3 regions of the Shewanella sp. SM95 genome follow, and region 2 is predicted to be linked to each of the others. Evidence: predicted binding sites of a transcription regulator. Region 2 holds the regulator's gene; each other region holds the start of a gene.
The links. The regulator FliA, encoded in region 2, starts transcription of late flagellar genes. The targets are predictions, from matches to a motif close to CTAAAGNTNNNNNNNNNNNNGCCGATA.

Region 1 (4,248 bases), on a different contig from region 2:
TGGTTCATGGCTTCAAACACCATGCCGCCAGTCATAGCGCCATCGCCGATCACAGCGACCACTTTACGACCTGCTTGTTCTTTTTCTGCAGCTATCGCCATCGCCAGCGCGGCGCTAATCGACGTGCCAGAATGGCCAACGCTGAAAGTGTCGTATTCACTTTCTTCACGCCATGGGAAAGGATGTAAGCCATCTTTTTGCCGAATGGTGTGCATCTTGTCACGTCGACCCGTGAGAATTTTATGGGGATAGGCTTGATGGCCTACGTCCCAGATCAGTCGATCAAAGGGGGTATTGTAGACATAGTGCAGTGCCACAGTGAGTTCTACTGTGCCGAGCCCAGAGGCAAAATGTCCGCTGGACATGCCAACAGACTTAAGAAGGAACTCGCGCAGTTCATCGGCTACTTGTGGTAAAAGTGCCTGAGGAAGCTGGCGGAGCTCATTGGGGGTGTTGGCCTGCGCCAACACGGGAAACTGAGAAATGTCCAAACTCATAGCGAGATACTTCGACTCTTATTATATTCTTCGCTCAATGATATAGCGGGCGAAGTCTGCAATTAACTGGCTATTGTATGGCAATTTAGCCAGCGCTGATAGTGCCTCTTGGATCAGTTGTTTGGCGGTGTCTTGTGCACCTTGTAGTCCAAGTAGTTGTGGAAACGTACTCTTATTCGATTCAGTATCAGAGCCTTGCGGTTTACCTAGCTCTTCGGTGGTGGCTACGATGTCAAGGATATCGTCTTGTACTTGGAAGGCGAGTCCGACCGCACGAGCAAAATCCATCATAGCAGCATACTGATCTTTTGGCGCGTTTGCGGCGATCAAAGCTAACTCAACGGCGCAGCTGATAAGGGCGCCGGTTTTCATATTATGTAGCTGAGTTAATGCTTTAAGATCAATATGTTTATCGGTCGAGGCTAAGTCTATTGCTTGGCCTCCACACATACCACGATAACCTGAGGCTTTGGCTAATACTCTTACCATAGCAATATGTTGTTCGCTGCTGATCCCTGCTACGGCTTCGGTGACAATTTCAAAGGCTAAGGTTTGCAGAGCATCCCCCGCTAAAATGGCCGTCGCTTCATCAAAGGCAATATGCACGGTCGGCTGGCCACGGCGGAGCTCGTCATCGTCCATGGCGGGTAAATCGTCGTGGATTAATGAATAAGCATGGATACATTCAATGGCTGCGGCGCAAGCATCTAACTTTTCGAGTTCGACCCCAAACATGCGTCCTACACTGTATACGAGGAACGGTCGAATGCGCTTCCCTCCCAATAAGGCACCGTAAGTCATAGCGGCTTTTAATTGGGGAGCTGTATCTTCAAGCGTACTAAAACGCTGTTTTAATTGATCATCAACTCGTTGTTGATATTCTTGAATGGTACTGACTAACACGCTTATTCGCCCTCAACGGCATAGGGGGATAGGGGCGCATTTTCATCTTGTTTCAGTAAAATGGCCACTTTTTGTTGGGCTTGTTCGAGTTTTGCTTGGCTATTTCGAACGAGATTGATGCCACGTTCAAATTGTTTTAACGCGTCATCGAGGGATATATCGCCTTGTTCTAGATCGGCAACGATGCGTTCAAGTTCGCCAAGGGATTCTTCAAAACTAAGATTTTCGGGTTTCTTCGCCACGTTCAGGTTTCCTTTGATTTAGCGGACACAAGGTATATCAGGGCGGCGTAAGGGTCAAATTCAGACTAAAGATATTTGCTCAATAGCACGCTTTGTTACTGAAATTTTTCCAGAAAATATAAATTGTCGCTAAACTTGCTTAGTGTGTGTCCGATAACTGACAATAGTATCATCATTTGTATGGTAATTTTTAACTGGATAAACAAGGCTCGTATGTGTGTCGGTGGGATTATCTTATTCGGTAGAATAACTGAGTGTTCTTGCTTACCCAGAGTAAGTATTATGTCGTTTATTACGAAAATTGAGGAGCCGTTGTGGATTTAGCAACAATAATCGGAATTGTGGGAGCCTTTGGTTTTATTCTCGGCGCTATGGTGACCAGTGGCGGCTTGATGATTTTCGTTGATGTGCCCTCGATCCTGATTGTGTTCGGTGGGTCCTTCTTCGTGGTAATGATGAAGTTCACTCTTAAACAGTTTTTTAGTGCCGTTAAAATTGCTTTGAAAGCCTTTGTATTTAAGATTGATAAACCAGAAGATTTGATTGAGCAGTCAGTCACTATGGCGGATGCCGCCCGTAAAGGGGGGTTTTTGGCATTAGAAGAAGCTCAAATTACCAATACTTTTATGCAAAAGGCTGTTGATATGTTGGTCGACGGTCACGATGGTGAAGTGGTGCGTGCAGCCCTAGAGAAGGATATCGCTCTAACGGAAGAACGTCATCGGACGGGGATTGGCATATTTAGAGCCTTTGGCGATGTTGGCCCAGCGATGGGCATGATAGGTACGCTTGTGGGTCTTGTGGCCATGCTATCTAACATGTCAGATCCTAAATCTATTGGTCCCTCGATGGCCGTTGCTTTGTTAACCACATTATACGGCGCTATGGTCGCTAACATGGTTTGCTTGCCTATCGCGGATAAGCTAACAATTAGGATGGGAGAAGAAATGCTTAACCGTAATCTTATTATGGATGCGGTATTGGCGATTCAAGACGGACAAAACCCTAGGGTGATTGAAGGCTTCTTGAAAAATTATCTGGCTGAGAAAAATCGCAAAATAGATACAACGGACGGAGAGTAGCCAATGGCTAAGGCTAAGTGCAACTGTCCACCGCCCGGAGCACCTATGTGGCTTGCAACATTTGCAGACTTGATGTCGCTGTTGATGTGCTTCTTCGTGTTGTTATTGTCATTTTCTGAAATGGACGTGATGAAGTTTAAACAGATCGCGGGCTCAATGAAGTATGCCTTTGGTGTGCAAAATAAGGTGGAAGTTAAAGACATCCCGAAAGGGACTTCTGTCATTGCCTTAGAATTTAGACCAGGTCGCCCCGATCCGACTCCGATTGAAATCATTAACCAGCAAACGAATGAAATGACTGAACCTGTATTGGATTTCCAAGCGGGTGAAGACGATAGTGCGGGAGGCGTGCAGCAGCAAAATGGTTCTCAGCGGGGTGGCGAAGCGAGTGCTACGGCGCAAGAAGTGGCCGATGCGGTTAAAGCGGAAGCGGCAGCGGCGCAAGAAAAGATCAATCAGCAAGTGAAGAAGATGGCGCAGGAGCTCAATAAAGAGATCACCGATGGAGCGATTGAAATTGAGTCATTAGGTCAGCAGATTATTATTCGTATACGTGAGAAGGGTTCATTTGCTTCTGGCTCAGGTTTCCTGCAGCCTCGATTTAAACCTGTGGTACGCTCAGTCGGCGAATTGTTAAAAGATGTGCCAGGTGTCATCACAGTGTCAGGTTACACGGATGATATGCAAATAAGCGATGAGCTCTATAGTTCTAATTGGGATTTATCCAGCAAACGTGCCGTGGCAGTGGCCCATGAGTTAGTACAGGTCAGCGGCTTTGATTCTAATCGAATGAAAGTGGTTGGTATGGCGTCTAACAATCCGATTGTCCCTAACGATTCTCCGGAAAATCGTGCCCGTAACCGCAGGGTTGAAATTGCTATTGAGCAAGGTAAAGCTAAGGAGTCTGAAGAAATTCAGATCGGTAATTCGCCTTAAGTGTTTAGATACTCTCCCAATCTAAAGCCGCAATAATCTTGCGGCTTTTTTATTGAGCTAATGTGGACTTTTCCCTTTTAGTTAAAGTGTTATGCATCAAATTTCTGTGGTTGATTTAAATCCATTTGGGCTTTACGTTAATCACATTGAGTGTGTAATCCCTAAGTTTCCTTAACTATCCCTCAACGACTTATTGTTAATGATTTATCTCAAATCACTTATTTTAAGCAGGGAAATTCAAACCATTCGAATAGGCTTTAGTGACATTATTTCAGCCTAATTAGCTGCCGTGATTTAGTCATTAATACGCGATGAATACGCCACAAATTTGGCCTGTGTCGCTGTTGGCTATGTGCGCTGAAACTCGCCTTTTTAGGTTGCTTGGGTATATAATCCCCCGATTATTCTTTTAACCAATTTTGCTGTTTTAAAATTGCCCGCGGAAATCCCATGAAGTTTATTGTAAAGCTGTATCCAGAAATCATGATGAAGAGCAAGCCTGTACGCATGCGCTTCACCAAAATGCTCGAAACTAACATCCGTAATGTGCTTAAAAAAGTTGACGAAGATGCAAAAGTGCAGCGTCAA
Region 2 (4,248 bases):
AATATGCTTGACAATCAGGGTGATGACATTGTGAAACAGGGCGGGGTGGTTGCATTAGTTGGCCCTACTGGCGTTGGTAAAACAACGTCATTAGCTAAACTTGCTGCCCGTTTTGCGGCACATCATGGTGCTGAACATGTTGCTTTAATTACCACAGATCATTATCGCATCGGAGCCTATGAGCAATTAGCAACTTATGGCAAAATAATGGGCTGCCCAGTAAAGCAAGCTCATGATCTAAATGAATTAGAGCAAATTCTCTATCAGTTTAGGAATCGCAAGCTAGTATTGATAGATACGGCTGGCATGGGACAGCGAGATATGCGCCTTTACCAGCAACTTGATAATTTAACTGCAAATAGCAGGATACCTATCCGCAGTTATCTGGTACTGTCTGCGACAGGGCAGCGCCGTGTGCTGCAAGATGCAGTCAATCATTTTAAACGCATTCCCCTATCTGGTGTCGTTCTCACAAAACTCGATGAATCTGTGTCGTTAGCAGGGGCATTAAGTGTGTTGATCCAAAACGGATTACCATTAAGTTATATTACTGATGGACAAAGAGTTCCTGAAGATATGAAAGTTGCGGATACCCTAGATTTAGCCCAGCAGGCACTCGCAGCGTTAGATAGTACAGAACAACAATCATTACAAGACACAGCGTGGTCAGATAATATGGCCTGTGCATTTGAGTAGATTTATGACCCTGGATCAAGCAAGTGGTTTACGTATGATGAATCAACCCTATAACGAAAAAGTGAAAGTAATCGCGGTCACTGGTGGTAAAGGAGGCGTGGGTAAAACCAGCGTTTCTATTAATACTGCTGTGGCATTAGCCGAAAAAGGCAAGCGTGTCTTGGTACTTGACGCTGACCTTGGCTTAGCAAACGTCGACGTCATGCTGGGTATTCGTGCCGAGCGTAACCTCTCTCATGTTCTCTCTGGTGATGCAGAGCTTGACGATATTATCGTGCGTGGTCCTAAGGGGATAGGCATAGTACCTGCCACCTCAGGAACACAGGGGATGGTGGAATTAAGCCCAGCGCAACATGCTGGATTAATCCGTGCATTTAGTGAGATGCGGACTCAGTTTGATATTCTAGTCGTAGATACTGCTGCTGGGATCTCAGATATGGTGCTCAGTTTCTCACGTGCTTCGCAGGATGTGCTAGTCGTTGTTTGTGATGAACCCACTTCGATTACCGATGCCTACGCCCTGATTAAAATTCTCAGCCGTGAGCATGGCGTGTTCCGTTTTAAAATAGTTGCCAATATGGTGCGTAGTTTACGCGAAGGTATGGAATTATTTGCTAAACTCAGTAAAGTGACCGACAGATTTTTAGATGTTGCACTTGAATTAGTCGCCACGATTCCATTTGACGAAAACTTACGTAAATCAGTTCGTAAACAAAAATTGGTGGTTGAAGCTTATCCTAAATCACCAGCGGCGATTGCGTATCAAGGATTGGCAAATAAAATTTTGAGCTGGCCTGTGCCGCAGCAACCTGGTGGGCATTTGGAGTTTTTCGTTGAGCGTTTAGTACAACGACCAGATTTTCAAGAGGAAAAAACGAGTGAATAAAGCCGCTGCGTATACTTGTTTAGACAATAAATCGTCGATCGTTGAACAGTATGCTCCGTTGGTTAAAAGAATTGCGCATCATTTACTCGCCAGACTACCTGCATCTGTGCAGTTAGATGATTTACTCCAAGCTGGGATGATGGGGTTACTAGAAGCATCATCCAAGTTTGATGGTGGCAAGGGTGCGAAATTTGAAACCTTCGCCGGCATACGCATACGTGGAGCCATGTTAGATGAAATTCGTCGTGGCGACTGGGTCCCTCGTTCCGTTCATCGTAACAATCGTAAGGTTGCACACGCTATTGATGAGTTAGAGCAAGAACTGGGCCGTGATGCACGCGACACAGAAATTGCAGAAAAACTTGATATGACGCTCGATGAGTACCATCATATTCTTAACGATGTTTCTGTCGGAAAAATCATAGGGATAGAAGATTTAGGCGTATCTCAGGATATACTTACAGTGAGTGATCGGTCCGATGATGATTCATTTGAAGCATTAGCTGAGAACCAATTTCATTCTGCTCTGGTTGAGGCAATTAAATTATTGCCTGAAAGAGATGCATTAGTGTTATCCCTGTACTACGATGAAGCATTGAATTTAAAAGAGATTGGCGCCATTCTTGAAGTCAGTGAATCGCGGGTTAGCCAGATATTAAGTCAGGCAATGTTGCGATTGAAAGCTAAACTCAAGCACTGGACATAAGTATAATTATTAATCGAGCACAGAATGTCAGCTCACCGGAGGAAACCTTGGACAAGAATATGAAGATTCTCATTGTTGACGATTTTTCGACAATGAGGCGTATCATCAAGAACTTGTTGCGAGACTTGGGGTTTAATAACACCCAAGAAGCAGACGATGGCTCAACAGCCCTGCCGATGTTGCAAAAGGGGGATTTTGATTTTGTTGTTACAGATTGGAATATGCCTGGTATGCAAGGAATCGATCTGTTAAAAGCAATTCGCGCTGATGATTCGCTAAAGCATTTACCCGTATTAATGGTAACTGCTGAAGCAAAACGTGAACAGATTATTGCTGCCGCTCAAGCGGGAGTGAATGGTTATGTGGTTAAGCCTTTTACCGCTGCAACGCTGAAAGAGAAGTTAGATAAAATATTCGAACGACTCGCTTGAGCAAGGATGAGCTATGAAGTCACAAACATCAGGGCTCATCACGCTCGAGCAAGCTCAGCATTTAGTTGAATTATTAAGTGCATGTGAGCAAAGTCAGGCAGATGATTTATTTCGGGAGCTTGCTGCTCCACTGCAACGAGAATTATTCGAAGAAGTAGGTAAATTAACTCGGCAACTTCATAGTGCGCTGATGGATTTTCAAGTTGATAATCGTCTTGCTGAATTAGCCAATACAGAGATCCCCGATGCCAAGCAACGTTTAAATTACGTTATTGACATGACCGAACAAGCTGCAAATAAAACCATGGATGCGGTTGAAGAATGTTTACCTTTGGCTAATGCCGTGACCGTAAATATTCAAAATGTCATGCCATCTTGGGACAGATTAATGCGACGCGAGATAGCGCTGACTGAATTTAAGGGCCTTTGTCACGATGTACAAGACCTTATGTCTCGTAGTGCAAATGACTCGACTCGATTACGTGAATTGCTTAATCAAATTTTGATGGCGCAAGATTTTCAAGACTTAACAGGACAAATAATACGTCGTGTTATTGATCTAGTAATGGAAGTAGAAAGTAATCTGGTTTCTATGCTGACGGTATTTGGTGAGCAACCTATGATTGAAAGTCAGATTGCTCAGAAAAATAATATTGAAGCAGAAGGCCCGATAATGAATGCCGAGCTTCGTCAAGATGTGGTAACGGGTCAAGACGAAGTGGATGATCTTCTATCGAGTCTGGGTTTCTAACTGGGAGTCAATTTGATGGCCTTTGATGTAGATGAAGAGATACTCCAGGACTTTTTAATCGAAGCCGGTGAAATTTTAGAGCTTCTGCAAGAGCAACTCGTTGCGCTTGAAAATAATCCTGATGATACTAACTTGCTGAACGCCATTTTCCGAGGTTTTCATACCGTTAAAGGTGGTGCTGGCTTTCTTAGCTTAACTCCCATGGTTGATGTTTGTCATGAGGCTGAGAATACCTTCGATTTATTGCGGACAGGCAAGCGTAGCGTTAACGCAGAGTTGATGGATATTATTTTGCAGGCTGTTGATGCAATTAATACCATGTTTGCGCAAACCCAGCAGGGCGAGCAACAAGACCCCGCCGATTCAGGTTTGTTAGCGAGACTTAAAATGCTCAGTTCAGGTGCGCCTTTGCCATCTGAAGTCGCTTCTGCCAAGGTTGTAGAGCCAGAACCTGTTGTTGAAGTCATTATTGATACTCCTACCCTTCAAGAAATCCCTGCTGACATAAGTGATAACTCATCTTCCATTGAAAATACGTCTTCAAGTATCGATGATATCAATGATGCTGAATTTGAAGCTTTATTGGATGCGCTTCATGGTTCAGGAAAGGGACCTGCGGTCGCTGCTACCACATTTGTATCTGAGCCTGTTGCTGTCAAGCCTGCTGCACCAATTAAAACACCTTCAACATCAGGTGATGACATCACTGATGATGAGTTCGAGGCGTTACTGGATGAACTTCATGGCTCAGGTAAATTTAAAGCTGAGGCTGAAGTGC
Region 3 (4,248 bases), on a different contig from region 2:
CTCTCGGTCGACCTATGCCTTCAATCTTACTGCCATTGCAACAAGTTAAGCTGGCATCGCCGCTCTGATAGAAATCAAAAAAAACGGAGTTTTGCGGGTCGACTACGCAAAGTTGTGTCGCCAACCTTTGATAGCGAATGTAACGGCCTATGGTCGCCGATGTGCCGCCAGTGCCTGGGCTCATCACTATCCACCGCGGGATAGTGTGTGGCTCGCGCTCCATCTGATTGAAGATAGAGTTGGCTATGTTGTTATTACCGCGCCAGTCGGTTGCACGCTCGGCGTAGGTGAATTGATCCATATAATGGCCGCCAAGCTCTGCGGCAAGGCGCGCCGATTCTGCGTAAATCTCACTGGAATGATCGACAAAATGACATTGACCGCCATAGAAAGTGATCTGCTCAATCTTCTTTTTAGCCGTGCTTTTGGGCATTACGGCAATAAAAGGTAAACCGAGTAAGCGGGCAAAGTAGGCTTCAGAAATCGCCGTACTGCCCGATGAGGATTCGATAATTGGCGTGCCTTGCTTAATCCAGCCGTTACACAGGGCATAGAGGAAGAGTGAGCGGGCGAGGCGATGCTTCAAACTCCCTGTCGGGTGGGTACTTTCATCTTTAAGATAAATATCTATGCCATCGAGCATAGGTAATTCAAGCTTAATCAAGTGGGTATCGGCGCTGCGCTGAAAATCCGCTTCAATCTTGCCTATCGCGTGGGCTTCCCATGTTGGGCAGAGTCTGTGAGCGCTGTGAGAATCCACTGGTGGTTGAATCGTGTTAGAAATCATAGTAGTCACATCGAAAGAGATCATTTTCAGAGCATATCACAGGGACGGGCAAAGCGGTTTTATTGGATGAGCTTGAAGTCATTCGCTTAAAGTAGAGCACGACGTAATTGAAATCAAAAACAAATGTCGCTCACCAAGAGGTTTACTTAATATAGAAATGCCAAGAATTTAATTAGATTAAGCTGGAACAGTCAGATTAAGTTGGAACAGACTAAGCGGAAGTGGAACAAGAAGGATATGCGAGAGTGAAAGAAATGGTGGAGGGAGAAGGATTCGAACCTTCGAAGGCTGAGCCGTCAGATTTACAGTCTGATCCCTTTGGCCACTCGGGAACCCCTCCACAAACTTTCTTTTTAGCTTTACAACTGACTTTTAAAATTGTCTTTCAAAACATCATCAATAACAGACTTGTTTATCAAGACAAAACTAAACATTGGCCATGTTTAGTCTTTGAAAATGATTATCTGCGTTAGAGATAAAGATGGTGGAGGGAGAAGGATTCGAACCTTCGAAGGCTGAGCCGTCAGATTTACAGTCTGATCCCTTTGGCCACTCGGGAACCCCTCCACGAATACCTTTAACGCTTTTGTAAAACTCTACATCATTTTCGAACAACACGATAAAACTTGCAGTGCAAATGGTGGAGGGAGAAGGATTCGAACCTTCGAAGGCTGAGCCGTCAGATTTACAGTCTGATCCCTTTGGCCACTCGGGAACCCCTCCTCAATTGCGGCCGCCATAGTAGTCAGAAACCTTTTCCATGTAAATACCCAATTTAAAAATATTCCTAAAGTTATGTATCAAATGGTCGATTAACTAACAACGAATTTTTTTGAAGATGTTTTTTTATGCAAATTGATGTTCCTTTAGTCAACGAAGCCCAAATTGGCACCCGCTTAAACGCAGCGATAGAAAACGACAGACGGGGCGAATTCGCCCTGTTGCTGTCGTTACTGTCGGTTGACGCTCGGGATATGGCACAATTCCAATGGCAAAATGAACTTGATATGGCGCAAAAATTACAACGTCAGTTCGAATTGCCACCGCAGCAAAGTTTAATGGCGGATTTATCGTCTGCTGAACCAGTGGTTGATAACAGCAGTATTTTTATGGCTCAAGGTCCACGTGCGTTTCAATTACAACAAGCATTGCGACCGGAAGCCTTAGTCATCCGTGGCGGCGAGTCAGTCGCAATGGCAGAAGCGTTAAGTAACTGTGACCATGTCACTCAGCTGAGGCAAAGGGGCCAACTAACCGCGCCCAAAGTCGAGATTATGCACTTTGCTGATCAATTGGCAATCCAACGTAATCTTGTGCCTTTGCTCGCCTCAGCCTAAGGCCGTCTTCCCGCAAGTGGTCTTCAGTACCCATCAAGTCAATCTGATCCATTTCGATAAATAAGCGTGAGCTAAAGCCAGTTATCTTGAAGCTTAATTACCTATAATTCGTATTAACCTATCGAGTTAAAATTTACCACGTTAAAAATTTAACGAGCATATTTTAGTTATGCCGTTAATCAGTCGCTCTATACATTAAGGAATACAGATGAAAGGCATAATAGAAGCACAGAGCCCGACAGTGAATGACACTTGCACCGATTGCGGCAGCTTTGTCGATATCGGCGCCGTTATTGATGAACACGATACGTTATTGACGTTAAATTTTGTTGGCGATAGCGCTCAAGCGGATGCCGAAAGCATGGCAACACGCGCTCAAACTCGATTTGCTGAAGTGCAAACTGAATTTGTGACTAAGACTGAAGGCGTCGACTTACTGCTGACCTTCAATGTCAGCGCGGAAAAAATGATTTTTCAATTGGAAAACGGCCTGTAATTTTTAAAGCAGCACTTTAGTTTTTAGTCGGTTATGGATATCCGGAAATCGCGCTAATTGCCTAAAAATGCTGCTATTGTTAACCAAATTGTAATAAATTGTGCCACATGTTGCTGTGCTTACAACAGTTAGTGTAATCTGCCTCCAAATAAGAATAATTCAATCAGCTTAATTCCACATTTTGAGGTAAGTTTGCTAACAGCAAAGACCTTTAGCCCAACACGAAGTTTTGTAGGGAACCAGCGTGAAGCGACGTCAGCATCAGCATTTATTGGAGTCTTTGGTACAGTCAACTGCAAAACAGCAGGGCGATTTCACAAAGACGGCAGAGTTAACCACAGAGTTGTTGTGCCAGAATTTAGCGGTTTCTTTGGTATCAGTGTGGACTTTTTCATCTGATCAACAAACCCAATCACTCGTCGCACAATTTGGTTCTATGATGTTGCAAGACATTCATAGACCTAAGTTATTACAAGATTGTCCCCGGTATGTACACGAGCTCAAAACTCTGCGCCATATCGATGCAGGCAATGCCCTGACCGATCCACGTTTAAGTGAATTGGCTGAGTGCTATTTTATCCCGCGGCAAATCAACTCGAGTCTTGACATCGCCATTCGTATCAATGGCCATCTCGAAGGTGTGCTCTGCATCGAGCGGGCACAATTGACTCCCCACTGGCATGACAGTGAAATTCACCTCGCGTGCCAGATGGCCGACCAATTAGCCCTGACCTTAGCGACAAAACACAGCTACGATAAAGAAGAAAGCTTGAGTTTATTTCGCTGTGCCACTGAACAATCGCGACAAATCAGTATGTTAATTAATCTGCATACTGAAAAAGTCGAGTATGTGAATCAGGCGCACAGTGAAATCACTGGCATGCCCCGTGAACAGATTATCGGCGCGAATATCCGTGAGTTGGCTTTTTTCAAGCAGCATGCCCAATTAGCCGAGCAAACCCTAGCGCAAATCTTTAGGGGCGAAATTGCCAAAGGCGAAGTGCAGTTTAGTCGTGCCGATGGCAGTCGTTATTGGCTGACATACGTGCTGAGTCAGTTCATTACCGATCGCGGCAATCATTATGCCTTGGTCTCGTGTGAAGAAAATACCGACGAGCATAACTATAAGTCAGAGCTTGAACGGCTTGCTTGGCGTTGTGGATTAACGGGACTCCATAACCGTACTCATTTTAATCGAGTCCTTGAACGTACCACGAAGGGACTGTTGTTATTAGTTGATTTAGTGGGATTTAAGCGTTTTAACGATACCTATGGCCATGAAAATGGCGATAGCTTGTTGATAGAAATTGCCCGCCGTTTGAAACATTTTTCTGAGATTAATAAGGCCACCGAAATTGCCCGCGTCGGCAGCGATGAATTTGCCGTGCTGTTGACCGATGATAATGCGGTTTACGATCTCGATTATTTTAGTACTCGCCTGTATCAACATCTTGCTATGCCTATTTTAATCGGCCGCGAGCAAGTCGAACCTAAGCCTGCTTTAGCTGTGGTTGATATTGCCTCTGTGGCGAGTTTGTTTGCCCCATTAACCTGTGCCGATATTGCAGTGCAGTATGCTAAAAAGAAAAAAGGCACTGCAATCCAAGTATTTAACAGCACGTTATTGA

Region 1: a site for FliA is predicted at 1,772-1,798, ahead of pomA (flagellar motor protein PomA). Genes of this name have one in related genera too.
Region 3: a site for FliA is predicted at 1,575-1,601, ahead of L5M29_RS03590 (VC2046/SO_2500 family protein). Genes of this name have one in related genera too.

What each region holds. Positions count from the first base shown of each region.
Region 1 is NZ_JAKKSE010000030.1:14,668-18,915, forward strand. It holds gene dxs (1-deoxy-D-xylulose-5-phosphate synthase) at 1-497, opposite strand, end outside; gene ispA ((2E,6E)-farnesyl diphosphate synthase) at 519-1,400, opposite strand; gene xseB (exodeoxyribonuclease VII small subunit) at 1,403-1,642, opposite strand; gene pomA (flagellar motor protein PomA) at 1,957-2,724, shown strand; gene L5M29_RS21370 (flagellar motor protein MotB) at 2,728-3,660, shown strand; gene thiI (tRNA uracil 4-sulfurtransferase ThiI) at 4,111-4,248, shown strand, end outside.
Region 2 is NZ_JAKKSE010000016.1:38,318-42,565, reverse strand. It holds gene flhF (flagellar biosynthesis protein FlhF) at 1-696, shown strand, start outside; gene L5M29_RS16370 (MinD/ParA family protein) at 701-1,582, shown strand; gene L5M29_RS16365 (RNA polymerase sigma factor FliA) at 1,575-2,288, shown strand; gene cheY (chemotaxis response regulator CheY) at 2,336-2,719, shown strand; gene L5M29_RS16355 (protein phosphatase CheZ) at 2,733-3,470, shown strand; gene L5M29_RS16350 (chemotaxis protein CheA) at 3,486-4,248, shown strand, end outside.
Region 3 is NZ_JAKKSE010000002.1:172,493-176,740, reverse strand. It holds gene L5M29_RS03610 (PLP-dependent cysteine synthase family protein) at 1-811, opposite strand, end outside; tRNA gene L5M29_RS03605 (tRNA-Tyr) at 1,043-1,127, opposite strand; tRNA gene L5M29_RS03600 (tRNA-Tyr) at 1,270-1,354, opposite strand; tRNA gene L5M29_RS03595 (tRNA-Tyr) at 1,426-1,510, opposite strand; gene L5M29_RS03590 (VC2046/SO_2500 family protein) at 1,636-2,124, shown strand; gene L5M29_RS03585 (DUF406 family protein) at 2,333-2,620, shown strand; gene L5M29_RS03580 (putative bifunctional diguanylate cyclase/phosphodiesterase) at 2,865-4,248, shown strand, end outside.